2 regions of the Streptomyces sp. NPDC054765 genome follow, and region 2 is predicted to be linked to the other one. Evidence: riboswitches for the same ligand, from Rfam matches in the RefSeq annotation. Region 2 holds a riboswitch; the other holds the start of a gene.
What was found. Region 2 has a riboswitch for glycine ahead of gcvP (aminomethyl-transferring glycine dehydrogenase). Riboswitches for the same ligand answer to the same signal wherever they lie in the genome.
Positions count from the first base shown of each region.

Region 1: another riboswitch for glycine. It lies ahead of gcvT (glycine cleavage system aminomethyltransferase GcvT); the one in region 2 lies ahead of gcvP (aminomethyl-transferring glycine dehydrogenase).

Region 1 is NZ_JBSHBP010000004.1:62,006-76,173, forward strand. Features, by position in the region: gene glyA (serine hydroxymethyltransferase) at 1-1,132, opposite strand, end outside; gene gcvH (glycine cleavage system protein GcvH) at 1,231-1,608, opposite strand; gene gcvT (glycine cleavage system aminomethyltransferase GcvT) at 1,737-2,864, opposite strand; glycine riboswitch at 2,898-3,015, opposite strand; glycine riboswitch at 3,016-3,111, opposite strand; gene ACWGJY_RS04320 (AAA family ATPase) at 3,373-4,059, shown strand; gene ACWGJY_RS04325 (enhanced serine sensitivity protein SseB) at 4,152-4,949, shown strand; gene ACWGJY_RS04330 (enhanced serine sensitivity protein SseB C-terminal domain-containing protein) at 5,011-5,811, shown strand; gene ACWGJY_RS04335 (ABC transporter permease) at 6,219-7,217, shown strand; gene ACWGJY_RS04340 (ABC transporter substrate-binding protein) at 7,340-9,088, shown strand; gene ACWGJY_RS04345 (ABC transporter permease) at 9,165-10,175, shown strand; gene ACWGJY_RS04350 (ABC transporter ATP-binding protein) at 10,172-11,296, shown strand; gene ACWGJY_RS04355 (ABC transporter ATP-binding protein) at 11,293-12,432, shown strand; gene ACWGJY_RS04360 (M1 family metallopeptidase) at 12,543-13,952, shown strand; gene ACWGJY_RS04365 (trimeric intracellular cation channel family protein) at 13,977-14,168, opposite strand, start outside.
Region 2 is NZ_JBSHBP010000045.1:5,861-20,028, reverse strand. Features, by position in the region: gene ACWGJY_RS25650 (PhzF family phenazine biosynthesis protein) at 1-155, shown strand, start outside; gene ACWGJY_RS25645 (CPBP family intramembrane glutamic endopeptidase) at 281-1,123, opposite strand; gene ACWGJY_RS25640 (substrate-binding domain-containing protein) at 1,297-2,448, shown strand; gene ACWGJY_RS25635 (glutamate-cysteine ligase family protein) at 2,495-4,048, opposite strand; gene ACWGJY_RS25630 (hypothetical protein) at 4,616-5,206, shown strand; gene ACWGJY_RS25625 (DUF5999 family protein) at 5,551-5,745, shown strand; gene gcvP (aminomethyl-transferring glycine dehydrogenase) at 5,830-8,715, opposite strand; glycine riboswitch at 8,777-8,903, opposite strand; glycine riboswitch at 8,904-9,001, opposite strand; gene ACWGJY_RS25615 (PRC-barrel domain-containing protein) at 9,116-9,505, shown strand; gene ACWGJY_RS25610 (DNA polymerase IV) at 9,409-10,878, opposite strand; gene ACWGJY_RS25605 (MerR family transcriptional regulator) at 10,945-11,550, opposite strand; gene ACWGJY_RS25600 (bifunctional nuclease family protein) at 11,738-12,211, opposite strand; gene ftsR (transcriptional regulator FtsR) at 12,268-13,014, opposite strand; gene ACWGJY_RS25590 (FHA domain-containing protein) at 13,032-13,877, opposite strand; gene ACWGJY_RS25585 (DUF881 domain-containing protein) at 13,996-14,168, opposite strand, start outside.

The sequences.
Region 1 (14,168 bases), on a different contig from region 2:
GGAAGCCGCGGGTGGCCAGCGCGGGGGTGCCGATGCGCAGGCCGGAGGTGACCATCGGGGGCCGGGGGTCGTTCGGGATGGCGTTGCGGTTGACGGTGATGCCGACCTCGTGGAGGCGGTCCTCGGCCTGCTGGCCGTCGAGCTCGCTGTTGCGCAGGTCGACGAGGACGAGGTGGACATCGGTGCCGCCGGACAGGACGGAGACCCCGGCCTCGGTGACGTCGGGCTGGACGAGGCGTTCGGCGAGGATGCGGGCGCCGTCCAGGGTGCGCTGCTGGCGCTCCTTGAACTCTTCGGAGGCGGCCACCTTGAAGGAGACGGCCTTGGCCGCGATGACGTGCTCCAGCGGCCCGCCCTGCTGACCGGGGAAGACCGCCGAGTTGATCTTCTTGGCCAGCTCCTGGGTGGAGAGGATGACGCCGCCGCGGGGGCCGCCGAGGGTCTTGTGGGTGGTGGTGGTCACGACGTGGGCGTGCGGCACGGGCGAGGGGTGCAGGCCCGCGGCGACCAGGCCGGCGAAGTGCGCCATGTCGACCATCAGGTAGGCGCCGACCTCGTCCGCGATCCGGCGGAACTCGGCGAAGTCCAGCTGCCGCGGGTACGCGGACCAGCCGGCCACGATCAGCTTCGGGCGGTGCTCCTTGGCGAGGCGCTCGACCTCCTCCATGTCGACCAGGTTGGTCTTCTCGTCGACGTGGTAGGGCACCACGTGGTAGAGCTTGCCGGAGAAGTTGATCTTCATGCCGTGGGTCAGGTGCCCGCCGTGGGCGAGGTTGAGACCCAGGATGGTGTCGCCCGGCTTGATCAGGGCGAACATCGCCGCGGCGTTGGCCTGTGCGCCGGAGTGCGGCTGGACGTTCGCGGCCTCGGCGCCGAAGAGGGCCTTGATGCGGTCGATGGCGATCTGCTCGACGACATCGACGTGCTCACAGCCGCCGTAGTAGCGGCGGCCGGGGTAGCCCTCGGCGTACTTGTTCGTGAGGACGGAGCCCTGGGCCTCCATGACGGCGACGGGGGCGAAGTTCTCCGACGCGATCATTTCGAGGGTGGACTGCTGGCGGTGGAGTTCGGCGTCGACGGCGGCGGCGACATCGGGGTCGAGCTCATGGAGGGAGCTGTTCAGAAGCGACATAAGTCTTCCCGGGGAGTCAGGGGGCGCGAGGGGGGTCTCCCCGGACGGAGTCCGGGGGAGCTTCCCCGCGGGTGGTGGCGGAGGAGGAGCGGGGCAGCTCAGCTCTGGATGAAGGCGGCGTACTCGTCGGCCGAGAGCAGCTCGGCGGGCTCACCGCCGGTCTTCACCTTGAACAGCCAACCACCCTCGAACGGGGCGGAGTTCACCAGCGAGGGGTCGTTGACGACATCCTCGTTGATCTCGGTGATCTCACCGTCGACGGGCGAGTAGAGATCGCTGACCGACTTGGTCGACTCCAGCTCGCCGCAGGTCTCGCCCGCCGCGACCGTGGTGCCGACCTCAGGGAGCTGCACGTAGACGACGTCGCCGAGCGCGTTGGCCGCGTGCTCGGTGATGCCGACCGTCGAGACGCCTTCCTCGGCGCCCGACAGCCACTCGTGCTCCTTGCTGTAGCGCAGCTGCTGGGGGTTGCTCATGGCTCGATTCTCCTGTACGCGAGGGTGTGGTCGTGACGGGGGTCGCCCCCTGGCGTGGCCCGGGGGGAGGGTCTTGCACAGTGAGACGCGCGGGCGCGCGCCGCTGCCGGGTCTGCCGCGGTCAGCCCTTACTTCTGGCGCTTGTAGAACGGCAGAGCGGTGACCTCGTACGGCTCATGGCTTCCACGGATGTCCACGCAGACACCCTCGGTACCCGGCGTGGCGTAGGCCGCATCCACATAGGCGAGGGCGACCGGCCTGCCCAAGGTGGGGGAAGGCGCCCCGGAGGTGACCTCGCCGATGACCGTGCCGTCGGCCGTGACGACCGGGTACCCGGCGCGCGGGACCCGGCGGCCCTCGGCGAGCAGGCCGACCAGCTTGCGCGGCGGGTTCGCCTCGGCGCGCCCGGCGGCCGCCGCCAGCGCCTCACGGCCCACGAAGTCCCCGCCGTTGGCGGTCTTCTCGAACTTCACGACCCGGCCCAGACCCGCATCGAACGGCGTGGTCGCGGTGGTCAGCTCATGCCCGTACAGCGGCATGCCGGCCTCCAGGCGCAGGGTGTCGCGGCAGGACAGGCCGCAGGGCACCAGACCGGCGTCCTTGCCGGCCTCGGTCAGCGCCTCCCACAGGGCGACCGCGTCGGCCGGCCGGACGAACAGCTCGAAGCCGTCCTCACCGGTGTAGCCGGTACGGGCGATCAGCGCCTGGACGCCGGCGACCGTGCCGGGCAGGCCCGCGTAGTACTTGAGACCGTCCAGATCGGCGTCGGTGAGCGCCTTGAGGATGCCGGGGGACTCGGGGCCCTGCACCGCGAGCAGCGCGTACGCGTCCCGGTCGTCGCGGATCGCGGCGTCGAAGCCGCCGGCCCGCGCGGTCAGCGCGTCCAGCACCACCTGGGCGTTGGAGGCGTTGGCGACGACCATGTACTCCTGGTCGGCCAGGCGGTAGACGATGAGGTCGTCGAGGATGCCGCCCTCGGCCTCGCAGATCATGGTGTAACGGGCGCGGCCGGTCTTGACGCCGCCGATGTTGCCGACCAGCGCGTAGTCGAGAAGGTCGGCGGCCTGCGGGCCGCTGACGGTGATCTCGCCCATGTGGGAGAGGTCGAAGAGACCGGCGCGGGTGCGGACGGCGACATGTTCGTCGCGCTCGCTGCTGTAGCGGAGCGGCATGTCCCAGCCGGCGAAGTCGGTCATGGTGGCGCCGAGCGCGCGATGGGTGGCGTCCAGCGCGGTACGGCGGGGGGCATCAGTCATGGTTCTGGGCTCCCAGGCATGGGTGACAAGACGTTCTCCCCATCTGTCATCGGAACCTGAGAGGTTCACCGGGATCCCGCGAACGGACCCGGTTTGCACCTTGGGTGGAGCCGCCCCGTAGGCCGGGCAGTGGCTCGCTTTTCAGATCTGCCTCGCCCGCGCGGTATAGGGGCCTGAGAGATTCAAGGGAGGACTTGCTCCTTCGGCGCCCCGCCATGGCGGCCGGGGACTCTCCCGCGCGGGTTCAAGCGGCCGGTATGGAGTTGGCGGTGCACAAGTGAGACGCGATGTGCACGTGGCGGCCACATCATTGCACGGGATCGCCGGATACAGGAGCCCTGGCGGCTGCCCCGTCCGTGACGTGGGCAGATCGGCCGATCACCTTGCTCGGCATTACCTTTTCTTGACACTCTGCGGGTACGGGGACGGACTCGAACCGGAGCAGAACCGGACGGGGAGGGCGATCACGGTGCACAGTGAAGCGGCACGGGGGGCCACGTCAGGGGTCGTGCCCCCGGGCGTCGCGCCGAAGGCGCCGCCCGCCACGGTGCCCCGGACCGGACGGCCGCCGCGGTCCGTGGTCCGGGCGGGCCGCGGCGCCCGGATCGTGGACCTCCGGGGCGGGGGACGGGCGCGGGGCGCCGCCGAGCTGCGGTTTCCGGCCGGTGACCTGGTGGTGGTCTCCGGGCTGCCGGGCAGCGGCAAGAGCACCCTGATGCATCGTGTGGTGCCGCCGCTGGACGCGCACGGTGCCGCGGTGCACCGCATCGATTCGCAGGACGTACGCGAGCGCTGGGAGGGCGGCAGACTGCGCGGCCTGCCCTACGCCCTCTACCGTCCGCTGGTCCGGGCCGCCCACTATCTGACGCTTCGCCGTGCGCTGCGCTCCGGCGGCAGTGTGGTGGTGCACGACTGCGGCACCCTGGCGTGGGTGCGCGGCTGGATCGCGCGGTCGGCGGTGCGCGGCGGCCGTGGGCTGCATCTGGTGCTGCTCGATGTGGCGCCCGAGGCGGCGCTGTCCGGCCAGGAGTCGCGGGGGCGCGGGGTGTCGGAGTACGCCTTCGCGCGGCACCGCAGGGCGGTGGGCCGGCTGGTCGGCGCGGCGGAGGCGGCCCGGCTGCCGGACGGGGTCGGCTCGGCGGTGCTGCTCGACCGGCGGGCGGCGAGCGCCCTGGAGACGGTCAGCTTCGACTGAGCGGAGCGGCACCCCGCCCCCCGGGTTCCCCCTCCCGCGCTCTCGTCTAGGGTCTTTGGCCAGATGGCGCGGTTCGGAACGGGTGGGTACACATGACATTTCCGCAGCAGGGGATACCGCAGCTGGCGTGGCCGGCGAACGAGCTCGAAGAGGTGCTGGCCGCATCGGTCGGCCATCCGGGCGCCGGCGGCCGGATCGTCGAGGTGCTCGGCCGCAGCCGGGTGTGGGTGCCGCTGCCGAACGGCGGTGGCCCCGAGAGCGCGGGCCCCGGCGCCCGCGGCCTCGATCTGCCCACCGTGGAGCTCGGTGGCGCGGCCTACGTCCCGGTCTACAGCTCCGAGCAGGAGTTCTTGCGGACGGTCGGCTCGCACCTGTCCTTCACCGTCGCCCCGGCCCGGGAGTTCGCGCGCGGGCTGCCGCCGCACATCGGCATCGCGGTCAACCCCGACGGCACGATAGGCGTCCCGCTGCCGCCGCCCGCGGTGGCCGAGCTGTGCCGGGAGGCCCGCCATGAGCCGGCCGGTCTGCCGAGCGGCGGCCGGGTGCGGCTCTTCGAGCCGGACTGGCAGGACGAGCCGGTGGATTTCCTGGCCGCCGCCGGACTGGAGTTCTCCGGCGCCGGAATTGTCCTGACTGCCCGGCGTGCCCTGGCAAGTGTCGAGGGCGACACGCCCGCACTCTTCGTCGGTGTGCAGATCGGGGCGGACCTGACCGCACTGCACGACGGCACCGCCCGCGAGACGGTACTGTCAGCCCTCGGACGTGCGCTCGGCGCAGTACCGCTGCCCTGGCCCGTACAGCTCGTCATGCTCGACATCGCCCAGGGTGACCCGGTCGCCGACTGGATGCTGGAGCGTGTGCGGCCCTTCTACTCCCGGGACCACTCGTAAGCTGGTTGGATGACGGGCGGGCGCACCCACACGTGCCCTGCTGACAGAAGGGACGGACCACGTGAGCGCGGGTGCGCATCAGGGGCCGGCGGCGGCCGGACAGCTGGAGCAGCTGCTCCAGCAGGTCTCGCCCGGCCGTTACGACGCCTATGAGGCACTGCTGCACGCGCTCGCCGCGGGCCAGGTCTGGATGCTGCTGTGGCACGGCCGGGCCGGCTCGGCCGATGCGCAGTACGGGAACATGGAGGTCGAGGGCCTCGGCTATGCGCCGTGCGTGACCTCCGCACCCGAGCTCGCCGCCTCCGGCTGGAACCGCGACCACGAGGTCGTCACCGGACCGGAGATCGCCGCCTCGCTCTTCCCCGACCGCTGGGGCCTGTGGCTGAACCCCCATGCCCCCGGCGGCGGCGTCGGCATCCCGTGGCTGGATCTGCGCCGTATCGCCGGTGGCCTGGACCGGCTGCCGGCCGGCCCGCTGCGGATCTCGGAACCGGTCATCGACATCCCGCAGTTCTATGCGCTGCTGGCCCAGAACGCCCACCGGACGCCCGCCGTACGGTCGTTGCGCCGGGCCTGGGTGCAGCCCGCACTCGGTGCCCCATATCTGGCGATCGGTCTGGATCTGTACGACACCGGTCAACAGGCAGTGGATTCGGTGCGGTTGATGATCCAGCAGTCGATCGGCGCGGTTCCGGACGGGCTGCCCGTCTCCACCGTGGCGATGAACGACGACTACGACCCGGTCGGCATGTGGATGCGGGCCTTGGCGCGCCCCTTCTTCGACCGCGACGGCTACGCCCAGCCGCCGGGGCAGCAGGCCCCCGCGCCGTCGTACGGCTACGGCTACCCCCGCCCTTACTGACAGTGCGCCGCCGGCGTCCGGGAGTGCCTGCCGGGTGTCGGCCTTGTGGTGAATTCCCCCTTCATGTCGCGCAGTTGAGGCCCTCTTCCGCGCGTGATCGCCCCGCTGAGGCCGAACTGCTGTCCGTATAACGGAAAGCAGTGGGACACATCACAGTTACGCATCCTTTCCCTGTCAGGGCTGGTGACTGATCGCGAAAGGGATGAAGACTCCGGAAACAACAGGGCCTCGGTCCTTTGTACGAGCGTCATCCCGTACGGCGTCGCGTGAGCCTCCGGATTTTCCATTGTGCGAACTTCCGTGATGCCCGCAGGACTTGCACCACATTGCACCAGTGAGGCGAACCAGGCCGCTATCCGCGGCGGGCAGGGGCCGGCCACCGTCGGCCGAGAGGGGTCAAAGGCACTGTGACCGCACCGATCGAGACCACCGGGGCGGCTGCTGAGGCGCAGCCGGAAGCGGTGCTGAAGGGCGTCGAAGGAAAGCGGATCGAGGGGCGTTCGCTCGGCCAGATCGCATGGCTGCGCTTCCGGCGGGACAAGGTCGCGGTGGCCGGTGCCATCGTTGTCATCCTGCTCATCCTCATCGCCGCGCTCTCCCGTCCGATCCAGGGCTGGCTGGGCCTGGACCCGGACGCGCCGCAGCAGTCGCTGATCGACCCCAACACCACGCTGCCCAAGGGAGACCTGGGCGGGATGAGCCCGGACCACCCGCTGGGCGTGGACCCGAAGTTCGGCCGCGACCTGCTCGCCCGGGTGCTGGAGGGCTCCTGGGTCTCGCTGATCGTGGCCTTCGGCGCGACGCTGCTGTCGGTGGCGATCGGCACCGTCCTCGGTGTCGTCGCGGGCTTCTACCGCGGCCGCGTCGACGCGGTCATCAGCCGGCTGATGGACATCTTCCTGGCGTTCCCGCTGCTGCTGTTCGCCATCGCGATCTCCGCCTCGCTGCAGGGGGGCGCCTTCGGGCTGTCCGGCCTGCCGCTGCACCTGTCCGTCCTGATCTTCGTGATCGGCTTCTTCAACTGGCCGTACATGGGCCGCATCGTGCGCGCTCAGACGCTGTCGCTGCGCGAGCGGGAATTCGTCGACGCCGCCCGTGGCATGGGGGCGCGCGGTCCCTTCATCCTCTTCCGTGAGCTGCTGCCCAACCTGGTGGGTCCGATCGTCGTCTACTCGACTCTGCTGATTCCCTCCAACATCCTCTTCGAGGCGGCCCTGAGCTTCCTGGGCGTCGGCATCCAGCCGCCTCAGGCGTCCTGGGGCGGCATGCTCAACCAGGCGGTCAAGTACTACGAGGTGGACCCTCAGTACATGATCGTCCCCGGCCTCGCGATCTTCGTCACCGTGCTGGCGTTCAACCTGCTCGGTGACGGTCTGAGGGACGCACTGGACCCGCGCAGCCGCTGATGGCTGCCGGCTCCCGCTCGGAAGCCTCAACTGCGTTACTGCATATCTGAGTTACTGCAATTCAGCGTTACTGCAATCTGACGTGTGACGTTTCTCGACGAACGAAGGGGACACCGACCATCATGCGAAGGTCAGTTCCGGTCGCGGCGATAGCGGCCATCACCAGTGCGGGCCTTTTGCTGGCCGGCTGCAGCGGGGGCACGGATTCCGGCAGCTCCGGGAGCGCGAATGCCGCGACCAAGGGGATTGTCAATGCCTCGGACCAGAAGGGCGGCACGCTCACCTACGCGATGAGCGACGCGCCCGAATCCTTCGACCCGGGGAACACGTACTACGCCTTCATCTACAACTTCAGCCGCCTCTACGCGCGTCCGCTGATGACCTTCAAGCCGGCACCCGGCAAGAAGGGCAACGCACTCGTCCCCGACCTGGCCGAGTCGGTGGGCAAGCCGACGGACGGCGGCAAGACCTGGACGTACAAGCTCCGCAAGGGCGTCAAGTACGACGACGGGTCGGCGGTCACCTCCCAGGACGTCAAGTACGCGGTCGAGCGCAGCAACTTCGCCCGCGACACCCTGTCCCTGGGGCCGAACTACTTCCAGCAGATCCTCAAGGACAACGACGGCGGCTACAAGGGTCCCTACAAGGACAAGAGCAAGGCCGGCCTGAAGTCCATCGAGACCCCGGACGACCAGACCATCGTCTTCCACCTCAAGAAGGCGTTCGCGGAGTTCGACTACCTGGTCAGCGCGCCGCAGACCGCTCCCGTCCCGCAGGCCAAGGACAAGGGCGCCGACTACACCAAGTCGGTGGTCTCCTCCGGCTCGTACAAGTTCCAGAGCTACCAGGAGGGCAAGCAGCTCACCCTGGTCCGCAACCCGAACTGGTCGGCCGCGACCGACCCGCTGCGCAAGCAGCTGCCGGAGAAGATCGTCCTCAAGCTGAAGGTGGCCCAGTCCACCATCGACAAGGACCTGCTGGCCGGCAACACCCTTGTCGACCTCTCCGGCAAGGGCGTCGACGCGCAGACCCAGGCGCAGCTGCTGACCGACTCCAAGGAGAAGGGCAACACCGACAACTCGCTCGGGCAGCGCCTGGTCTACACGGCGCTCAACACCAAGGTGAAGCCGTTCGACAACGTCGAGTGCCGCAAGGCCGTCGAATACGCCATCGACAAGAAGGCCGCGCAGACGGCCCTCGGCGGCCCGATCCGGGGCGACATCGCCTCCACGGTCCTGCCGACCGACCTCGACGGATACCAGAAGTTCGACCTGTACCCGCAGAAGTACTCGGGCGACAAGCTGGACCTGACCGAGGCCAAGAAGCACTGGGCCAAGTGCGGCGCCGGCAAGGTCGACACCACCATCCTGGCGCGCAGTGACCGCCAGGAAGAGGTGGACGCGGCGACCTCGGTGATCGACTCGCTGAAGGCGATCGGCGTCAACGCCAAGATCCAGCAGTACCCGACCAGCAAGTACTTCTCGGACTACGCCGGTGTGCCGACGTTCGACAAGAAGAACAACGTCGGTCTGATCATGATGCAGTGGGGCTCGGACTTCCCCACCGGCTACGGCTACCTGCAGCAGATCCTGCACGGCAAGGCCATCGGCGCCTCCGGCAACACCAACCTGTCGCAGCTGGACGACCCGGAGATCAACAACCTCCTGGACACGGCCATCGCCAATACCGACAAGGCCGCGCGCGAGAAGGCCTACGCCCAGGTCGACAAGAAGGCGATGGAGCAGGCCGCGGTCGTTCCGCTCACCTACTTCAAGGTCCTGATGTACCGCTCGCCCAAGGCCACCAACCTGGTGTCGACCTCGGCCTTCAGCGGTCAGTACGACTACCTCAACATCGGCGTCAAGAAGTAAGCCCCGGAAGGCAGGTGAAGGCATTGGTGCCCGCGGGCCGAGCTGAACCGCTCGCGGGCGCCGACGCCGCATCCCCGTGTTCTCGTACATCATCCGCAGGTTGATCAGCGCGGTGATCCTGCTGCTGATCGTCAGCGCGGTCACCTTCGGCATCTTCTTCCTGCTGCCGAAGATAGCCGGGCAGACCACTGACCAGCTTGCCCAGCAGTACATCGGAAAGGCCCCCACACCTGCGGACATCGCCGCGGTGAAGAAGAATCTCGGCTTTGACAAGCCCGTGTACGAGCAGTACTGGGACTTCCTCAAGGGCATCTTCGTCGGCACCGACTACAAGTTCGGCCCGGAAGCGGCGCGTTGCCATGTGCCGTGCTTCGGCTACTCCTTCAAGACCCATATCGAGGTCTGGCCCGAGATCCAGTCGCGGCTGCCGGTCACCGCCTCCCTCGCGCTGGGCGCGGCGGTCGTCTGGCTGGTCTCCGGTATCGCCACCGGTGTGGTGTCCGCGCTGCGCCCCGGTTCGGTCTTCGACCGGCTGTCGATGGGCATCGCGCTGGCCGGTGTCTCGCTCCCGATGTTCTTCACCGGGGCGCTGGCGCTGGCGCTGTTCACCTATCAGTGGCCGATCTTCGAACGCAGCGACTATGTGCCGCTCTTCGACAACCCCTTCCTGTGGGCCAGAACCCTGGTGCTGCCCTGGGTGACCCTGGCCTTCCTCTATTCGGCGCTCTACGCCCGCCTCACCAGAGCCGGGATGATGGAGACCCTGAACGAGGACTACATCCGCACCGCACGGGCCAAGGGCCTGGGGGAGCGCACGGTCGTCGTCCGGCACGGCCTGCGTGCCGCGCTCACCCCGATCATCACGGTCTTCGGCATGGACCTGGGCCTGCTGCTGGGCGGCGCCCTGATCACCGAACAGGTCTTCTCCCTCCAGGGGGTGGGCGCCTTCGCGGTACAGGCGATCACCGACAACGACCTGCCGAAGGTCCTCGGCGTCACCCTGCTCGCCGCGTTCTTCATCGTCCTTTGCAACCTGGTGGTAGACGTTCTGTACGCCGCCGTCGACCCGCGGGTGAGGCTCTCGTGACCGACTCCTCCGAGGACAGGACCCGGACGGCCGAGGCCGCCACCGCCACCGCCGCCGGGGCCGCGCCGGACCCGGCCACGCCCCCGGCCGCCTTCCTGGACGTGCGCGGTCTGAAGGTGCACTTCCCCACCGACGACGGCATCGTGAAGTCCGTCGACGGGCTCTCCTTCACGCTGGAGAAGGGCAAGACGCTCGGCATCGTCGGCGAGTCCGGCTCCGGCAAGTCCGTGACCTCGCTCGCCGTGATGGGCCTGCACCGCGCCTCGCGCCGGCAGCGCCGCACGGTGGACATGTCCGGCGAGATCTGGCTGGACGGCAAGGAGCTGGTCTCCGCCGGTCCGGACGAGGTGCGCCGGCTGCGCGGCCGCGAGATGGCGATGATCTTCCAGGATCCGCTCTCCGCGCTGCACCCCTTCTACACGATCGGCCAGCAGATCGTGGAGGCGTACCGCGTCCACAACGACGTCGACAAGAAGACCGCGCGCAAACGGGCGGTCGAGATGCTCGACCGGGTCGGCATCCCGCAGCCCGACAAGCGGGTGGACGACCATCCGCACCAGTTCTCCGGCGGGATGCGCCAGCGCGCCATGATCGCGATGGCGCTGGTCAACAACCCCGAGCTCCTGATCGCGGACGAGCCGACCACCGCACTGGACGTCACCGTCCAGGCGCAGATCCTGGACCTGATCCGCGATCTGCAGAAGGAGTTCGGCTCGGCGGTCATCATCATCACCCATGACCTCGGGGTGGTCGCCGAGCTGGCCGATGACCTGCTGGTGATGTACGGCGGGCGGTGCGTGGAGCGCGGCCCGGCCGAGAAGGTCTTCTACCAGCCGCAGCACCCCTACACCTGGGGCCTGCTCGGCTCCATGCCGCGCATCGACCGTGACCAGACGGACCGGCTGATCCCGGTCAAGGGCTCCCCGCCCAGCCTGATCAACGTCCCGTCCGGCTGCGCCTTCAACCCCCGTTGCCCGTACGCGGATGTGCCCGAGGACAACCTCACCCGTACGGTCCGCCCCGAACTGCGCGAGGCCGGCGGCGGGCACTTCTCCGCCTGCCATATGCCGCAGGAGGAGCGGGAGCGTATCTGGACCGAAGAGATTGCGCCGAAGCTGTGACCGAGACGACTGACGACCAGAACAAGAAGATTCCGCTCCAGAAGACGGCCGGTACCCCCGCGGAGCGCTCCGCGGGGACCTCCTCCGACGCCGCGCCGCTGCTCAGGGTCCGCGGTCTGGTCCGGCACTTCCCGATCACCAAGGGCCTGCTCAAGCGGCAGGTCGGGGCGGTGCAGGCGGTCGACGGCATCGACTTCGACGTACGGCCCGGGGAAACGCTCGGCGTCGTCGGCGAGTCCGGCTGCGGCAAGTCGACGATGGGGCGGCTGATCACCCGGCTCGACGAGCCGACCGGCGGCTCCATCGAGTTCCAGGGCCAGGACATCACCCATCTGTCGCCGGGCAGGCTGCGGCCGATGCGCCGTGACGTCCAGATGATCTTCCAGGACCCGTACGGTTCGCTGAACCCGCGGCACACCATCGGCGGGATCGTCTCCACCCCCTTCCATCTGCAGGGCGTCGAGCCCGAGGGCGGGGTGAAGAAGGAGGTGCAGCGGCTGCTGGAGCTGGTGGGCCTGAGCCCGGAGCACTACAACCGCTATCCGCACGAGTTCTCCGGCGGCCAGCGCCAGCGCATCGGCATCGCCCGCGCGCTGGCGCTCAAGCCCAAGCTGGTGGTCGCCGACGAGCCGGTCTCCGCGCTGGACGTGTCGATCCAGGCCCAGGTCGTCAACCTCATGGACGACCTCCAGGAGGAGCTGGGCCTGACGTACGTCATCATCGCCCACGACCTCTCGGTCATCCGGCACGTCTCGGACCGGATCGCGGTGATGTACCTCGGAAAGATCGTGGAGTTGAGCGACCGCAAGGAGCTCTACGAGTCCCCGATGCACCCGTACACCAAGGCGCTGCTGTCCGCGGTGCCGGTGCCCGATCCCCGGCGCCGTACCCAGCGCGACCGGATTCTGCTCAAGGGCGATGTGCCCTCGCCGATCAATCCGCCCTCCGGCTGCCGGTTCCGCTCCCGCTGCTGGAAGGCGACCGAGGTGTGCAGCACCACCGAACCGCCGCTGGTCGCGCTGCGGACGGGGCACCAGGTGGCCTGCCACCACCCGGAGAATGCCGGGGACGCCGGGAACGGCGGGGACGCCGGGGACGCAAGCCCGGCGGCCGGTACGGCGGCAACCGGCAAGTAATACTGAGGACTTGGCAAAGTCCTGGGCAAAGCGCGACGGGAGAGTGCAGAGTCGGCACGGTTGTTCGATCTTGAGGCGAACTTTCATCCGTGTGTCCGAAGGGATGGCTCATGGCACTCTCCCGTTCCGCACGTCGCACCTCCCGCTGGCTCGCTCTGGCCACCGCGGTGGCCTCGGCCGCCACCATCGCCGCCGCGCCCGGTGCCTCTCCCGGCGCCCCGGGCGTCGGTGATCCGTACTTCCCCAAGCTGGGCAATGGCGGCTTCGACGCCCTGCACTACGACCTCGGCGTCAGCTACCAGCCCGGCAGCGGCCGCCTCGACGGCCGCACCACGCTCACCGCCAGGGCCACCCAGAACCTCTCCGCCTTCGACCTCGACCTGCAGAAGCTGACGGTCGATTCGATCCGGGTGAACGGCCGGCGGGCGCACTTCGCCAGATCCGGCGACGAGATATCCGTACGCCCCGACTTCACGCTGCGCCACGGCAAGACGTTCACCGTCACCGTCGCCTACCACGGCGTCCCCAAGCCGCTGAGCGGTCCGATCATCTTCGGCTCCGACTACGGATGGATGAAGACCAAGGACGGTGTCTTCGTTGCCTGCGAGCCGAACGCCGCCTCGACGTGGTTCCCCTCCAGCGACCACCCCGGCGACAAGGCGACCTATGACATCCGCATCGACGCCCCCAAGGGCCTGACCGGTGTCTCCAACGGCCGGCTGATCAGCTCCGGGGAGGCGCACGGCCGCTCGTACGCCCACTGGCGCGAGAGCCGGCCGATGGCGACGTACCTGGCCACCGCCACCATCGGCAAGTTCGACGTCCGTACGGGCACCACCCCCGGCGGCACCCCCATCTATGTCGCCACCGATCCGACGCTGCCCACGGGCAATGTCGATGTCTACGGTGTCACCGCCGCGGCCACGGACTACTGGTCGAAGGTCTTCGGCCCGTACCCCTTCGAGGAGACCGGCGCGATCGTCGACGACATGCCGCAGGCCGGCTTCTCGCTGGAGGTGCAGTCCAAGCCCGCCTACTCGGCCGTGCGCAACGAGACGACCATCGTCCACGAGCTGGCCCACCAGTGGTTCGGCGACTCGGTATCCGTCAAGCAGTGGAAGAACATCTGGCTCAACGAGGGCTTCGCCAGCTATGCGCAGTGGCTGTGGGCCGAGCACCGCGGCACCCAAAGCGCCCATGACGCCTTCCGCAAGGCGTACGACGCCCGGCCGGCGGACGACGCCTTCTGGAAGGTGAAGGTCGCCGATCCGCAGCGGGACACCATGTTCGCCCAGGCGGTCTACACCCGCGGTGCGATGACGCTGCAGGCGCTGCGCGAGCGGATCGGGGACAAGGCGTTCTTCAGGCTGCTGCCGGCCTGGACCGCCGCGCACCGCTACGGCAACGCGGACACCGCCCAGTTCATCGCGCTCGCCGAGAAGATCTCCGGGCAGCAGCTGGACGACCTCTTCGGCGCCTGGCTCAACACGGACCGCAAGCCGCTTCTGCCGGGCAACTAGAAACCCGGGTCCCTGCCGCCGCGGTCAGTCGGAGTCGTGCTGCCCGCCGCGGTTGCGGAGCTGCTGCGGGCGCGGCAGATGCAGCCCGAGGTAGACCGCCCCCATCCGCAGTGCGAACACCACCCCCGCCGAGACCGCCGCGGCGGGGGTGGCCCCGGCGCCGAGGTGGTGCAGCAGCAGATAGCAGCAGCCGCCGGCCAGCGCGGCGATCGCGTA
Region 2 (14,168 bases):
CGTTCTGGTCGGCGCGCCTGGGCCGTGACGCCCTGGTCGGCCTGCAGGGCGCCGCCCGCACCGGCTTCGTACGGACCGAGCTGCGCGGCGACCGTACGCTGCTGACCGGCTCGGCGGTCACGGTCATCGACGGCGAGCTGCTGGTCACCGGCTGAGCCGGACCCGGCGGAAACGGCGGTCAGGACCGGACCCGGGGAGAGCGGCCGTCAGGACCGGACCCGGCGGAAGCGGCCGTCAGGGGGCGCGGCAGGCACCGGCGGTGCCCCGCGCCCCGCTCGTCTCACGCCGTCGGCAGCCACCCCACGTGCCCCGCGAGCACCGCGTAGCCGACGAACGCCACGGTGTCGATCAGGGCATGGGCGGCGACCAGCGGCCCGACCCGCCCCCACCGCCGGTAGAGCAGGACGAAGACCACGCCCATCACCATGTTGCCGACGAAACCGCCGATGCCCTGGTAGAGGTGGTAGGAACCGCGCAGCACGGAGCTGGCCGCGAGTGCTGCCATCGGCGACCAGCCCAACTGCCCCAGTCGGCGCAGCAGATAGCCGACGACGATGACCTCCTCCAGCACGGCGTTCTGCACCGCGGAGGCGATCAGCACCGGGATCTTCCACCACACCGCGGGCAGCGCTTCGGGAACCACCGTCAGATTGACGCCGGCCGCCCGCGCGCCCAGATAGAGCAGCAGCCCGCTGCCCCCGATGACGGCCGCGAGGGCGACACCGCGGCTCAGGTCGAAACCGGGCCGCCGCCGGTCGAAGCCGACCGCCCGCAGTCCCCCGGCCCGTTCACGCAGCAGCAGATGCGCCACCAGCACGACGGGGACGAGCGCGGTCGCGATACCGAACAGCTGCCAGGCGAGATCCAGCCAGGGCCGGCCGGGCGCATGGGACCCGTTGAGCGTGGCCGCCTGGTGCTTGAGGCCGCCGGGCTTGGTCACCGAGCCGATGAAGCTGATCAACGCCGACAGTGCACTGGCTCCCAGCGAGAGGGCCAGGACGATCAGCGTCTCGTTCCGCAGGATGCTCCGGTACGGCCCCTTCACCACCCCCGCTCCCGGCCCCGTACCGGGCCCTTCACCTGGAACGTCCGCACCGGCCACGGGACTTGTCTCCGACTGCACACTTCCTCCACTTCCGCATTACCGTCTCTTCGCCATCTCTGCCCCGCTAGGGTCGCGACAGCAGGTACGAAGATCGCGCGCGACAGGCCGGGGGACGGGTGCCATCCACATGGCGCCGCTCCCCCTCCTCACCGAATCCCGGTCGAGCGACGAGAAGGAGAGGCGCTACCGCAATGGGACGACACAGCTTGCCCGACGGCTCCCCTCCGGAACGCACGGGGGCCCGTCCCGGTGGACGCCGGCGCACCATCGTCCTCTCCACCGGACTCGTTCTCGCCGTCGCCGCGGGCTCCGTGGTGGCGCTGCACAGCGGCCTGCTCCCCTTCGGGGGCCCGTGCGGCAGCGGGTCGGCACGGCTCGACGTGGCCGCCTCGCCCGATATCGCCCCGGCGCTCGAAGCGGTGGCCGAGACCGCCCGCGAGGACGCGACGCGCACCGACGGCAGATGTCTGGATGTCAGGATCACCGCGGGGGCCGGCAACGACATCGCCGACGCCTTGGGGCAGCGGCCGGTCAACCCCGAATTCCAGGTCTGGATACCGGATTCGAGCCTGTGGGTGGACCGGGTCGACGCGGAGCGCGGCACTCCGCTGACCGCCGCCGGCACCATCGCCTCCTCCGCGGTCGTGCTCGGCGCCGTCCCCCAGGCCGCCACCTCGCTGGGCTGGCCGAAGAAGACCTACACCTGGACGCAGCTGACCCGGACCGCGACGTCCGGCGACGCACTGCGCCTGGGCATCGCCGACCCGGACCGCAGCGCCACCGGGCTGCTCGCCCTGGCCCGTATCAGCGCCGCCGACGCCAGGGACGCCAAGGACAGCGACGAGGCCGGCACCCGCACCGCCGCGACGGCAAAGGTCCTCCACCGGCGGGTCGCGGAGGGCGACAAGGAGGCGCTGGCCACCCTGCCGCGCGACAACTCCGTGACGGAGCTGGGCAATCCGCGCCGCAACGAAGCACTGCTGCTGTCGGAACAGGCCGCCTACGCCCACAACACCGGGGCGGGCGGCGGTCTTGACCTGGACCTGTTCTACCCCCAGGACGGCACGGCCCGGCTCGACTACCCGTACACACTGGTCGACGACACGGACATGAGCCCCGAGCAGACCCGCGCCGCCAACCGCTTCATGACGCTGCTCGGCGAGAGCGACGGACAGCGCACGCTGCGCGAGCACGGCTTCCGGGCCGGCAGCGGCGAGGCGGACCCGACGGTGACCGCCGCGGCCGGCGGGCGTGCCCCGCAGCCGTACTCCGCCGGCGCCGCCGATCCACCGACGGCCAAGGAACTCCAGGCGCTGAGGGGCCTGTGGACGGTGGCCCCGTGATCCGGCCCGCCCGTACCGGGCAGCGCCGGGCACTCCCACCGCCCGGCTACGCCCCCTCGGCCGCCGCCTCCCGTGGCGCGGAGACGGCGGTCCGCCCGCCCACCGGCCAGGCGACCGGCCAGGTGTGCACCGGCTCCCCGGTGTGCATCAGCTCGCTGTAGCGCCGGGTCATCGCGGCGAGCGCGGCATCCCGGTCCAGGCCTTGGCGCCGGGCGTGACGGCAGGCCGCGGCCTGCCAGGACGCACCGTTGACCCGGCGCCGGCAGCGCTCCTCGATGATGCCGAGGTAGTGGTCACGGTCGGCCGGTTCCACCCCCCAGGCATCCAGCCCGCGGGCCGCCAGCGGCAGCAGTTCCTTGCGCACCAGCCGTACGGCCGGGATGTCGACGAGAGTGCCGGCCCGCCCGGGACGGGGCCACTCCAGGGTGGCGTCGATGCCGTAGCGGCAGGCGGTGTCGAAGTTACGGGCCGCCGCGGCGAACGGGAGGCGCGACCATATGGGGCGCGGCTCCTCGGCCAGTGCCCGCACCAGCCCGTAGTAGAAGGCGGTGTTGGCGATGACGTCGCCGACGGTGGGGCCGGCCGGCAGTACCCGGTTCTCGACCCTGAGGTGGGCCACACCGTCGGCGACCGCGTAGACGGGCCGGTTCCAGCGGTAGATCGTGCCGTTGTGCAGCACCAGTTCGGCCAGGTCGGGCGCCCCGCCCTCGTCGAGCACCCGCAGCGGCTCCTGCGGCCCGCACACCGGCAGCAGCGGCGGGAAGTAGCGCAGATTCTCCTCGAACAGGTCGTACGCGGAGTCGATCCAGCGCTCGCCGAACCAGGTACGGGGACGTACTCCCTGGGCCTGCAGCTCGGGCACCCGGGTGTCGGTGGCCTGCTGGAAGACCGGGGGCCGGGACTCGCTCCACAGCTCACGGCCGAAGAGGAACGGTGAGTTGGCGCCGACCGCCACCTGCACCGCGGCGATTGCCTGTGCCGCGTTCCAGACGGCGGCGAAGCGGCCCGGTGTCACCTGAAGGTGCAGCTGGACCGAGGTACAGGCGGCCTCCGGCGCGATCGAGGGCGAGCGGGAGACCAGATGCTCCACGCCCCGGATATCGAGTGCGAAGTCCTCGCCGCGGGCCGCCCGCATCTGGTCGTTGAGCAGGACGTAGCGGTCGTTCTCGGAGAGGCTGGCGGCCGTGAGGTCGGTGGCGTGCAGGGTGGGCAGAATGCCGATCATCACGATCCGGGCGGCGACCTCGCGTGCTTTCCTTTCGGCGTAGGCGAGTCCCGTACGGAGTTCCTCGGCGAGCTGGTCCAGAACGCTGCCGCTCAATCGGTGCGGCAGGATGTTGACCTCAAGATTGCACTGGGCCAGTTCGGTCTGGAAATCACCGCTGGCGATCCGCTCGAGAACTTGAGAGTTCATCATGCGGGGCAGCCCGTCGGCACCGGCCAGATTGAGTTCGATCTCCAGGCCCATGAGATTCTTGGGCCGGTCGAATCTATCCTCCGCCAGGAGCCTGTGCAATCCCTTGAGGCACTCTTGAAGCTTTCTCCGATATCGCTCCCGGTCCGCCAGGTCGATCCCGTCCGCGGCGACCTTCTCCCCCATCGAAGGGTCCCTCCTCGAGTGAACGACCCGCGGCCGCGGGCCGCTTGGGGCCGTCCCCGACTCCACCGGGGCTCACGCTACGGTCGATGATGCCCCGGCAATCTGATCGATAACGCCGCAGCGGCACCCCGGTAACGATAGGCTCGAAGTGGCCCGGCCTCCGGCACCTTCCGCAGGCATATCTCGTTGGCGAGAGCCGACCGCATTTCCTTCGTGAGAAACACCGGTGAGATCCGGCCTACCCCACCGCCGAGGCAATACGAGGTAGCGCCGTATATTCGCGGCACAAAGCAGCGTAAAGCACCTCAGACAGGGGTCTGGATTTCACCTTGCCGGAAATCCACAAGGCCGGTAGCCGAAACACTTTCAGAACATACGTCGTATAAACTCCGCTTTACGAGGCAGAGACTTGGCGCCCAGCGTCTCGGTGTTCTCACCGGCACGGGGCACAGCGGCTGACCTCGCCGGGCCGCAGCCCCGGCCGGCCACGCTCTGACCCCGCACGCAGACAGCGTCGTTTGCACCCGCCACGCTCCACCGTGTCTCCGAAGTGAGAGGCGACCCACCATGCCGCTGCACATTCCCCCTGCCCCCGCGCCTGCCCTGCGCAGCGTTCTCGCCGCCCTCGGCTCGCCCACCGCGGTCCGCGAGGCCCCGGTCTCCGCGCTGCGCGCCCATCAGGGTCCGCTCAGCCCTGACCACCCCCTGCCCGTCCACATCTGGGACGACGTCAGCCGGGCCGGCGGTACGCCGCACACCCGGCTGGCCGGCTGGCGTTTCCTGGTCCGCGGCGGGGAACGCGCCGTGGCGACCGCCGAGGCAATGCTCACCGCCGACGGCTGGACCTTTTCGCGGTTCTGCGGCGGCCCCTATGTCGCCGCGACCGAGCAGGCGCTGGCGCAGGCCGAGTCGCTCACCACCCCCTATCAGCCGCGTCTGCTGTCCGTTCCCGAGCTCTACATGCTCACCCTGTGGCTGCACCACGACATCGCCTCCGACGGCGCCGAAGGGCCGCCCTCACCCGCTGACCTGCTGGTTCCCCTGGCGCCCGCCCCACCGGGGATCGCCGCGCACCGTCCGCAGCGCATCGCCGACCTGCTCCCCCGGCTCACGCTGCGCCTGACGCCCGCCACCCCGCTCCTCGCCGAACCCGCCTGAACCGGCGCGCCGCCCCCGCTTCCCACCCGGGGACACCGGCACCCGCCACCCCGCCCGAGCATGCCCCGCGGCCCCTTCCGGCCGCGGGGCGCTCTGTCGCGCTCACCCACGCGGGCTAGCCCGCGGACGCCACCGCCAACCCTCTTGGGGAGGAGTGCAATTGGGAGCAACCGCCCGCATGGGTGACGCGTCCGTATCGAGTGAGCACCGCTGCCGCGAAATCCCTGCGGAATCCCCTCCGTGGGGCAACACTGGGACCGACCGATGGAAACGGGGGAGCGGCCATGAACACCTCATCGCGCCGCACAACGACGTTCACCACACCGCAGCGAAAGACAACTTCCATGTGCCAGCACCAACCGCCATGCCCGTCAGCAGACTCCACCGACCGGGAGGCCGCACACCTTGTGGCGCACCACCCGGAGCAAGGCTGGAGCCTGCTCTGCAACGGCGTCCTGCTCTTCGAGGACACCGGTGAGCTGCTGCCGGACGGGCAGGTCATCGCCCCGCACCGCGCTCGCGCCACCGCCGCCGCCTGACCCGCGAGCGCGGCACGAACCACAGGGCCCCCGGCAGATCTGCCGAGGGCCCTTGAATGTTGCGGTGATTCCGTTCCCGTGACGTCAGTTGTCGTACTCGTCCAGCGGCGGGCAGGAGCAGACGAGGTTACGGTCGCCGAAGGCACCGTCGATGCGGCGCACCGGCGGCCAGTACTTCTGCGAGGCTTCGACGCCGGCCGGGAAGACCGCCTCCTCGCGGGTGTACGGGTGCGACCAGTCACCGCCGAGCGCGCCCGCGGTGTGCGGGGCGTTGCGCAGCGGGTTGTCGTCCTTGTCCCACTCCCCCGTACCGACCTTCTCGATCTCCGCGCGGATGGCGATCATCGCGTCGCAGAACCGGTCCAGCTCGCCCAGGTCCTCGCTCTCGGTCGGCTCGATCATCAGCGTGCCGGCCACGGGGAAGGACATCGTCGGCGCGTGGAAGCCGTAGTCGATCAGCCGCTTGGCCACATCGTCGATGCTCACACCGGTCGCCTTGGTCAGCGGGCGGACGTCGATGATGCATTCGTGGGCGACCAGACCGCCGGGGCCGGTGTAGAGCACCGGGTAGTGCGGCTCCAGCCGCTTGGCGATGTAGTTGGCGCTCAGCACGGCGACCTGGGTGGCGCGCTTGAGGCCCTCGCCGCCCATCAGACGGACGTATGCCCAGGAGATCGGCAGAATGCCCGCCGAGCCCCAGGGTGCCGCGGAGATCGGTCCCACGCCCGTCTCGGGTCCCGCGGCGGGCTGCAGCGGGTGGTTGGGCAGGTACGGCGCCAGGTGGGCGCGCACGCCGACCGGGCCGACGCCCGGACCGCCGCCGCCGTGCGGGATGCAGAACGTCTTGTGCAGGTTGAGGTGCGAGACATCGCCGCCGAACTTGCCGGGCTCGGCGAGGCCGACCAGCGCATTGAGGTTGGCGCCGTCGACGTAGACCTGGCCGCCCGCGTCGTGCACCGCCGCGCAGATCTGGGTGATGTGTTCCTCGAACACGCCGTGCGTGGAGGGGTAGGTGACCATCAGGACCGCGAGCTCGTCACGGTGCTTCTCGATCTTGGCATGCAGATCGTCGGTGTCGACCTCGCCGTCCTCGCCGGTCTTGACGACGACGACCTTCATGCCGGCCATCACCGCGCTGGCGGCGTTGGTGCCGTGCGCGGAGGACGGGATCAGACAGACGGTGCGCTGCTCGTCGCCGTTGGCACGGTGGTAGGCGCGCACCGCCAGCAGGCCGGCCAGCTCGCCCTGCGACCCCGCGTTCGGCTGGATGGAGACCTTGTCGTAGCCGGTGACCGTGGCCAGCCGCTCCTCCAGCTCCTGGATCAGCGTGAGGTAGCCCTGGGCCTGGGCGGCCGGCGCGAACGGGTGCAGCTGGCCGAAGGCGGGCCAGGTGACCGGCTCCATCTCGGTGGTCGCGTTCAGCTTCATCGTGCAGGAGCCGAGCGGGATCATGCCGCGGTCCAGCGCGTAGTCCTTGTCCGCGAGGGTGCGCAGATAGCGCAGCATCGCGGTCTCGGAGCGGTACTGGTGGAAGACCGGGTGGGCGAGGTAGTCGTCGCTGCGCAGCAGGGCCTGCGGCAGCGTGTCGGCGGCGGCCGCATCCAGCTGCTCGACGTCCCCGTGCACACCGAAGGCACCCCAGACACCGGCCAGCTGCGCGCGCCCGGTGGTCTCGTCGCAGGCGATGCCGACCAGGTCGGCATCGACCTGCCGGAGGTTGACACCGGCCTCGCGGGCGGCGGCGACGACCTCCGCGGCCCGGCCGGGAACCCGCGCGGTCAGCGTGTCGAAGTAGGAGCCGTGCACGATCTCCACCCCGCCGGCCCGCAGGCCCTCGGCGAGGACCGCGGCGTAACGGTGGGTGCGCCGGGCGATGGTCCGCAGGCCCTCGGGGCCGTGGTGAACCGCGTACATGCCGGCCATCACGGCGAGCAGCACCTGCGCGGTGCAGATGTTGCTGGTGGCCTTCTCCCGGCGGATGTGCTGCTCACGGGTCTGCAGCGCGAGGCGGTAGGCCTTGTTGCCGTCGGCGTCGACCGAGACGCCCACCAGGCGGCCGGGCAGGCTGCGGGCGAACTGGTCACGTACGGCCATGAAGCCGGCGTGCGGGCCGCCGAAGCCCATCGGGACGCCGAAGCGCTGGGTGGTGCCCACCGCGATGTCCGCGCCGAGCTCACCGGGCGAGGTCAGCAGCGTCAGGGCCAGCAGATCGGCGGCGACGGTGACGATCGCGCCCAGCTCGTGGGCCCGCTCGATGACGGCGCGGGGGTCACGGACCACACCGGAGGCGCCCGGGTACTGCAGCAGCACACCGAACACACCGCGCTCGGCGACCTCGGCCGGGATGCCGTCGGACAGGTCAGCGACCACGACCTCGACGCCGGTGGGCTCCGCACGGGTCTGGATCACGGCGATGGTCTGCGGCAGACAGTCCGCGTCGACCAGGAAGACGCCCTGCTTGACCTTGCCGACCCGGCGGGACAGAGCCATCGCCTCGGCGGCCGCGGTGCCCTCGTCGAGCAGGGAGGCGCCGGAAGTGGGCAGTCCGGTCAGATCGGCGACCATCGTCTGGAAGTTCAGCAGCGCCTCGAGGCGGCCCTGCGAGATCTCCGGCTGGTAAGGGGTGTACGCCGTGTACCAGGCCGGGTTCTCCATGACGTTGCGCAGGATCACCGGCGGGGTGAACGTGCCGTAATAGCCGAGCCCGATCATGGACGCCAGCACCTGGTTACGGTCCGCGAGACCGTGCAGTTCCTGGAGGACCTCGGCCTCGGTACGGGCCTGCGGCAGGCCGAGCGCCTCGGCGCTCTTGATCACATCGGGAACGGCGGCGGCGGTGAGCTCGTCCAGCGACCCGAACCCGACCTGCGCGAGCATCTTCGCCTGCGCCTCATGGTCGGGACCGATGTGCCGGCGCTCGAAGGGGGTGCCGCGCTCCAGCTCGGTCAAGGAGATGCGATTGGTGGTCATCTGCGGGGGCCTCCTGGTCGGTACGACCTACGAGGGGCACCACGGCGCGGGTGCCCGGACGGCCTCCCCCTCTGTCATCTCAACCTGAGAGCTTCACCGGCCCGCGCGAGGCGGCCCGGCTTTCACCGTCGGTGAGGAGGGGTCCCGGCACTGTGCCTTCCGCGGCCCGCCCTGCTTTCCAGAGTGACCTCGCCCATGCGGTACGTGTGCCTGAGAGATTCCGGGGAGGATTTGCTCCTTCGGCGCCCTGGTCGCGAACGACAAAGGACTCTCCCGCACGGGGTCTGCGGCCATTGGCCAGCCTACCAGCGCGGCAGTCGAAGGCTCCTTCGAGTGGCCAGGGCATGAAATGTGCCGTTTGGTAGTTGTCAGAGGGCAGTTGCGACCAATTGGAGGGGCCGTGCAAACCGATATCGATCCCCGGAGCCTGATCGGCCGCAAAGCATTCGACCGTAACGGCACCAAAATAGGCACCATCGACGAGGTATATCTCGACGATGCGACGGGGGAACCGGAGTGGGCGGCCGTACGCACCGGACTCTTCAGCCGGGACGCGTTCGTCCCCCTGGAACCGAGCAAGATGGTCGGTGAGGGCCTGCACATCCCTTACGACCGCAAACTGATCAAGGACGCACCGGACTTCGGCGTCGGCCGCCATCTCTCCCCTGAGCAGGAACTTCAGCTCTATCACCACTACCGACTGGATATCTCCTCCCCGACCTCCGACCCGGTGTCCTCCCCCGGTTCCGGTGACAAGGACTTCGGCAAGATCGCCGGCTCGGACGACTGACCGTCCGCCGGCCCCCCGCCCACCAGCGGCAGGGGCTCCCCCGGCCGCAGCGCCGGATCCTCGACAGCAAAGGTCCGCACCCTCCCCGGTGCGGACCACGGCGTTTCGAAGCGTACGGTCACTCTTCCCACCCCGCTTCCCTGCACCCAGCCGGCGCCGTGCTCGTCGTGCACCACATCCAGTCCCGGATGCCAGTGCCGCGGCGGTTCCGCCTCGGCCTCGCCCGGCTCCGTCCCGCCACCGGCCGGCTCCACCGCAGCCGCTGCTGCTGCCTTGGCGCTCTCCTCCGCCTCCCGCTCCGTCGCCACCTGCGCGAACAGATCCTCCTGGGTGAAGTCCGCCAGTCCACTGACCCCCACCCCCAGCAGCCGCACCCCGCCAGTGGTGTCCACCGTCTCCAGCAGCCGCACAGCGGACTCCCGTATCACCGCCGGGTCGTCGGTGGGCCCCCGGAGCGTCTCGGAGCGCGTCAGCGTCGAGAAGTCGTAGTTGCGCACCTTGAGGACCACCGTCCGCCCCGAACGCCCGGCGGCCCGCAGCCGCTGGACGCAGCGGTCGGCCAGCCGCAGGACCTCGCTCCGCACCCGCGTCCGGTCGGTCAGATCGACCTCGAAGGTGTCCTCGACCGAGATGGACTTCGCGTCCCGCTCGGCCACCACCGGCCGGTCGTCCCGGCCCAGCGCCATCGCATACAGCCCGGCCCCGTGCGCCTTGCCCAGCAGCCGCACCAGCTCGGCCTCACCGGCCTCCGCGGTCTCCGCGACGGTGTGGATCCCGGCCCTGCGCAGCGTCTCGGCGGTCGCGGGGCCCACCCCGGGCAGCGTCCGCACCGTCATCGGGCCCAGCAACTCCCGTTCGGTACCGGGCTCGATCACCACCAGACCGTCCGGCTTGGCCGCCTCGGACGCGATCTTCGCCAGCATCTTGGCGCCGGCCAGCCCCACCGATCCGGTCAGGCCCGTGGCGCAACGGATATCGCGGCGCAGCTGCTCCCCCACGACCCGCACGGCGGCCGTCTCCGGCGGCACTCCGCCCGCTTCCAGATCGACGAAGGCCTCGTCCAGGCTCAGCGGCTCCACCAGCGGCGACAACGCGTGCAGCAGCTCCATCACCGTCTCACTCACCTGGCGGTACAACGAGAAGCGAGGGGTGAGATACGCGGCGTTGGGGCACAGCCGGCGCGCCTGGGCCGTGGGCATCGCGGAGCGGATACCGAACACCCGGGCTTCGTACGACGCCGTGGAGACCACTCCGCGCGCACCGATCCCCCCGACCACCACGGGCTTGCCGCGCAGGCTGGGCTTGGCCGCCTGCTCGGCGGCCGCAAAGAACGCATCCATGTCGAGATGCAGGATCGTCGGCGCAGGTCTCACATGTCCGATGCTGCCCCATGCCACTGACAATCGGCCCGATGCCGGGCCGCGCACACCGCCGGGGACTCAGCCGGCCCGGTTGCGCCGCCGCGCCAGCTCGTCGTGCGGGTTCTTCCCGACCAGGGTCTCGCCGGTGTCCACACGCTCTCCGTGGAGCTGTGACAGCGCGCTCTCCACGTCCCGCCACACCACCCCCACGGCGATCCCGAAGACGCCCTGGCCGCCCTGGAGCAGATCCACGACCTGGTCGGGCGAGGTGCACTCGTAGACCGTCGCACCGTCGCTCATCAGCGTCATCCGCGTCAGACCCGCCAGCCCGCGCGAGCGCAGATGCTGGACGGCGGTGCGGATGTTCTGCAGCGACACCCCGGTGTCCAGCAGCCGCTTGACGATTTTCAGGACCACGACGTCCCGGAAGCTGTAGAGCCGCTGGGTGCCGGAGCCGTACGCGGGCCGGATGCTCGGCTCCACCAGGCCCGTACGGGCCCAGTAGTCGAGCTGCCGGTAGGTGATGCCCGCTGCCGCACAGGCGGTCGGGCCGCGATAGCCGATGTTCTGCGCCTCGCAGTCCCCCGACACCGCCGCGGCCGGTGCCGCGACCGGGTTCGCTGCTGCGCCCGAGTGGAGCGGCAACGCCCCTTCCGCCGCCATACCGTCGCCGGTGATTGCCACGCCGCCCTCCGTCCTCCACGTCCCGGACGGGACCTGCCATATCGACGGTATGCAGTCACTCGGGGTGCGTCAACGATCGCCGCGCTCGCCACGCCGAGTGATAATCACCCTACGAGTGGTTTCTCGTGACCTCGCGCGGGGAACGGCTAATTATTTGGCCGGAAACAGGCGGTTCGCCTGGCCGGTATTACTGGCTGTTGGTCCCGAAGTCCTCGGGTGAGATCTGGTCGAGGAACTCACGGAACTTCTCCACCTCGTCCTCCTGCTCGTCCGGGATCGCGATCCCCGCGTCGTCCAGCACACCGTCGGTACCGAAGATCGGCGTTCCGGTGCGCAAGGCCAGCGCTATGGCGTCGGACGGCCGCGCACTGACCTCGACTCCACTCGCGAAGACGAGTTCGGCATAGAAAACCCCCTCGCGCAGATCCGTGATGCGGACCTGCGTCAGTTCCTGGCCCACCGCTTCGAGCACGTCCTTGAAAAGGTCGTGCGTCAGCGGCCTGGCAGGGACCATGCCCTGCTGGGCGAAGGCAATGGCGGTGGCCTCCCCTGGCCCGATCCAAATGGGCAAGTATCGGTCGCCTCCCACCTCCCGCAGGAGCACGATCGGTTGGCTGGAAGGCATTTCCACCCGGACACCCACGACGTCGAGCTCGTTCACACAGCAACCCTAGGACGTGCCCGGCCGGTTTGGGTAGTCGGGCACTCGTTTGCTCACTACAGCCGGACCCGCAATGCGCTCTGCAACAGCGCCGCATGCAGCCGTACGGACAGCGTCGCCAGCTCCCTGGCGGTGGCCTCGGCATGGGCCCTGGTCTGCGGGTTACGGTGCCGCCGAAGGGGTGCAACGACCTGCTCGACCAGGCCCGCCTCGCGCTCGGCGGCCGCCTTCACGGCACGCAGATGCCGCGGTTCGAGGCCGAACCGGCCCAGGTCCGCAACGAGCTTGGCCACCGTGACGGCCTCGATGTCGTATCCGCCCTCGGCATGAGGGACGATGAGTCCGTAGGACTCCCAGCCGGCGAGCGCCGCCTCGTCCACCTCCGCGGCGGCCAGCAGCTCGGCCCGGCCGATCCGGGCGGCCGTGGGGCGCTCCTCAGCCGGGTCGTGCACGCCCTCGACCAGATCCCGGGAGGGGGTGGCCGGGGCCGGGAGCTGTACCTGCTCTCCGCGCTCCAGGGCGTCCAGGTGCTCCCGGATGACCTTCAGCGGCAGATAGTGGTCCCGCTGCATCCGCAGGACGCCGGCCAGCCGCTGGACGTCCGCCGGCGTGAACTTGCGGTATCCGGAAGGCGTGCGCTTCGGCTCGACCAGTCCCTCGGCCTCCAGGAAGCGAATCTTGGAGATCGTGACCTCGGGAAACTCCTCGCGCAGCAGGGTGAGCACCGTGCCGATGCTCACCGGCTTACCGTCCGAGGAGGCGGCGCCGGCAAAGCCGGCACCGCCTTTCGGTGTATCGCGCATATGCCTTCCCCGGCCGGTCAGATACCGGCGCCTCGCTGGCTCGCGTAGAAGACCAGGCGGAACTTGCCGATCTGGACCTCGTCGCCGTTGGCAAGGGCGACGGAGTCGATCCGCTCGCGATTGACGTAGGTGCCGTTCAGACTGCCGACGTCGGCGACCGTGAAGAGGCCGTCCGCTCCGCGACGGAACTCCACATGACGGCGCGAGACCGTCACATCGTCGAGGAAGATGTCGCCCTGCGGATGCCGGCCCGCCGTCGTCAGCTCACTGTCCAAAAGGAAGCGGCTGCCCGAATTCGGACCGCGGCGGACGACCAGCAGCGCCGAGCCGAGCGGAAGGGCATCGACGGCCGCCTGGGCCTCGGGGGACAGCGACGGCGAAAGATTCTGGCCCGTCGTCTCCGAGTCGTAGGCCTCCAGCCCCGAAATGGAGATGGTCGAGGTCGTCTCGGCCGCCCGCTCGGGCTGGGCGCCCGGACGCAGCGGCGCACCACAGTTGGAACAGAACCGGCTCGCCTCGGCGTTCCGGTTCCCACACCTCGTACAAACCGGCAAGGCCGACCCTCCACCCGTGCGTGCGGCTGATGGTTCCTGGGAACCTATGCGGCCGGCCCCGGAGGGGTCAACAGAACCCGCGTCGTACCCCCCGGACGGACCGCTGACCTCGTCACGGAAGAGCGGACGGTCCTCGGCCGCGCCCTCCTCGGGCCGACCCGACGCGCGATGCCGCGCGGAGCCGCTGCCGCCCTCCTGGCGCGCGCTCTTGCCGAACAGCTTTCCAAACAACTTCACGGGCGATTCCCCTTGAACGAAATAGACCCGCCCGTGGGGCAGGACGAACCCTCGATGCACACACCGGCCCATCCGGACATCCTGTGAACGTCCGTGGCCTTCAGACAGTTTCCACCACACACCACACGCACGGTGCGTCGACCCCCCGTTACCTCATGCCCTCCCCGGGCACTCGACATACGTGAACACCTCACTGCGATGACGACCGAGCGTAGTCAGGCCGCTTCGCCTCTCGCAAGGCGTCCACAATGATCTTCTCCTCACGGGTCACAGACACCTTGGCCTGCTCCTTCTCCAGCGTCTGGACCACTCCGCCAGGAATGTTCAACGCCGGCTCCAGATCCTCCGGCTTGCCGATGACCT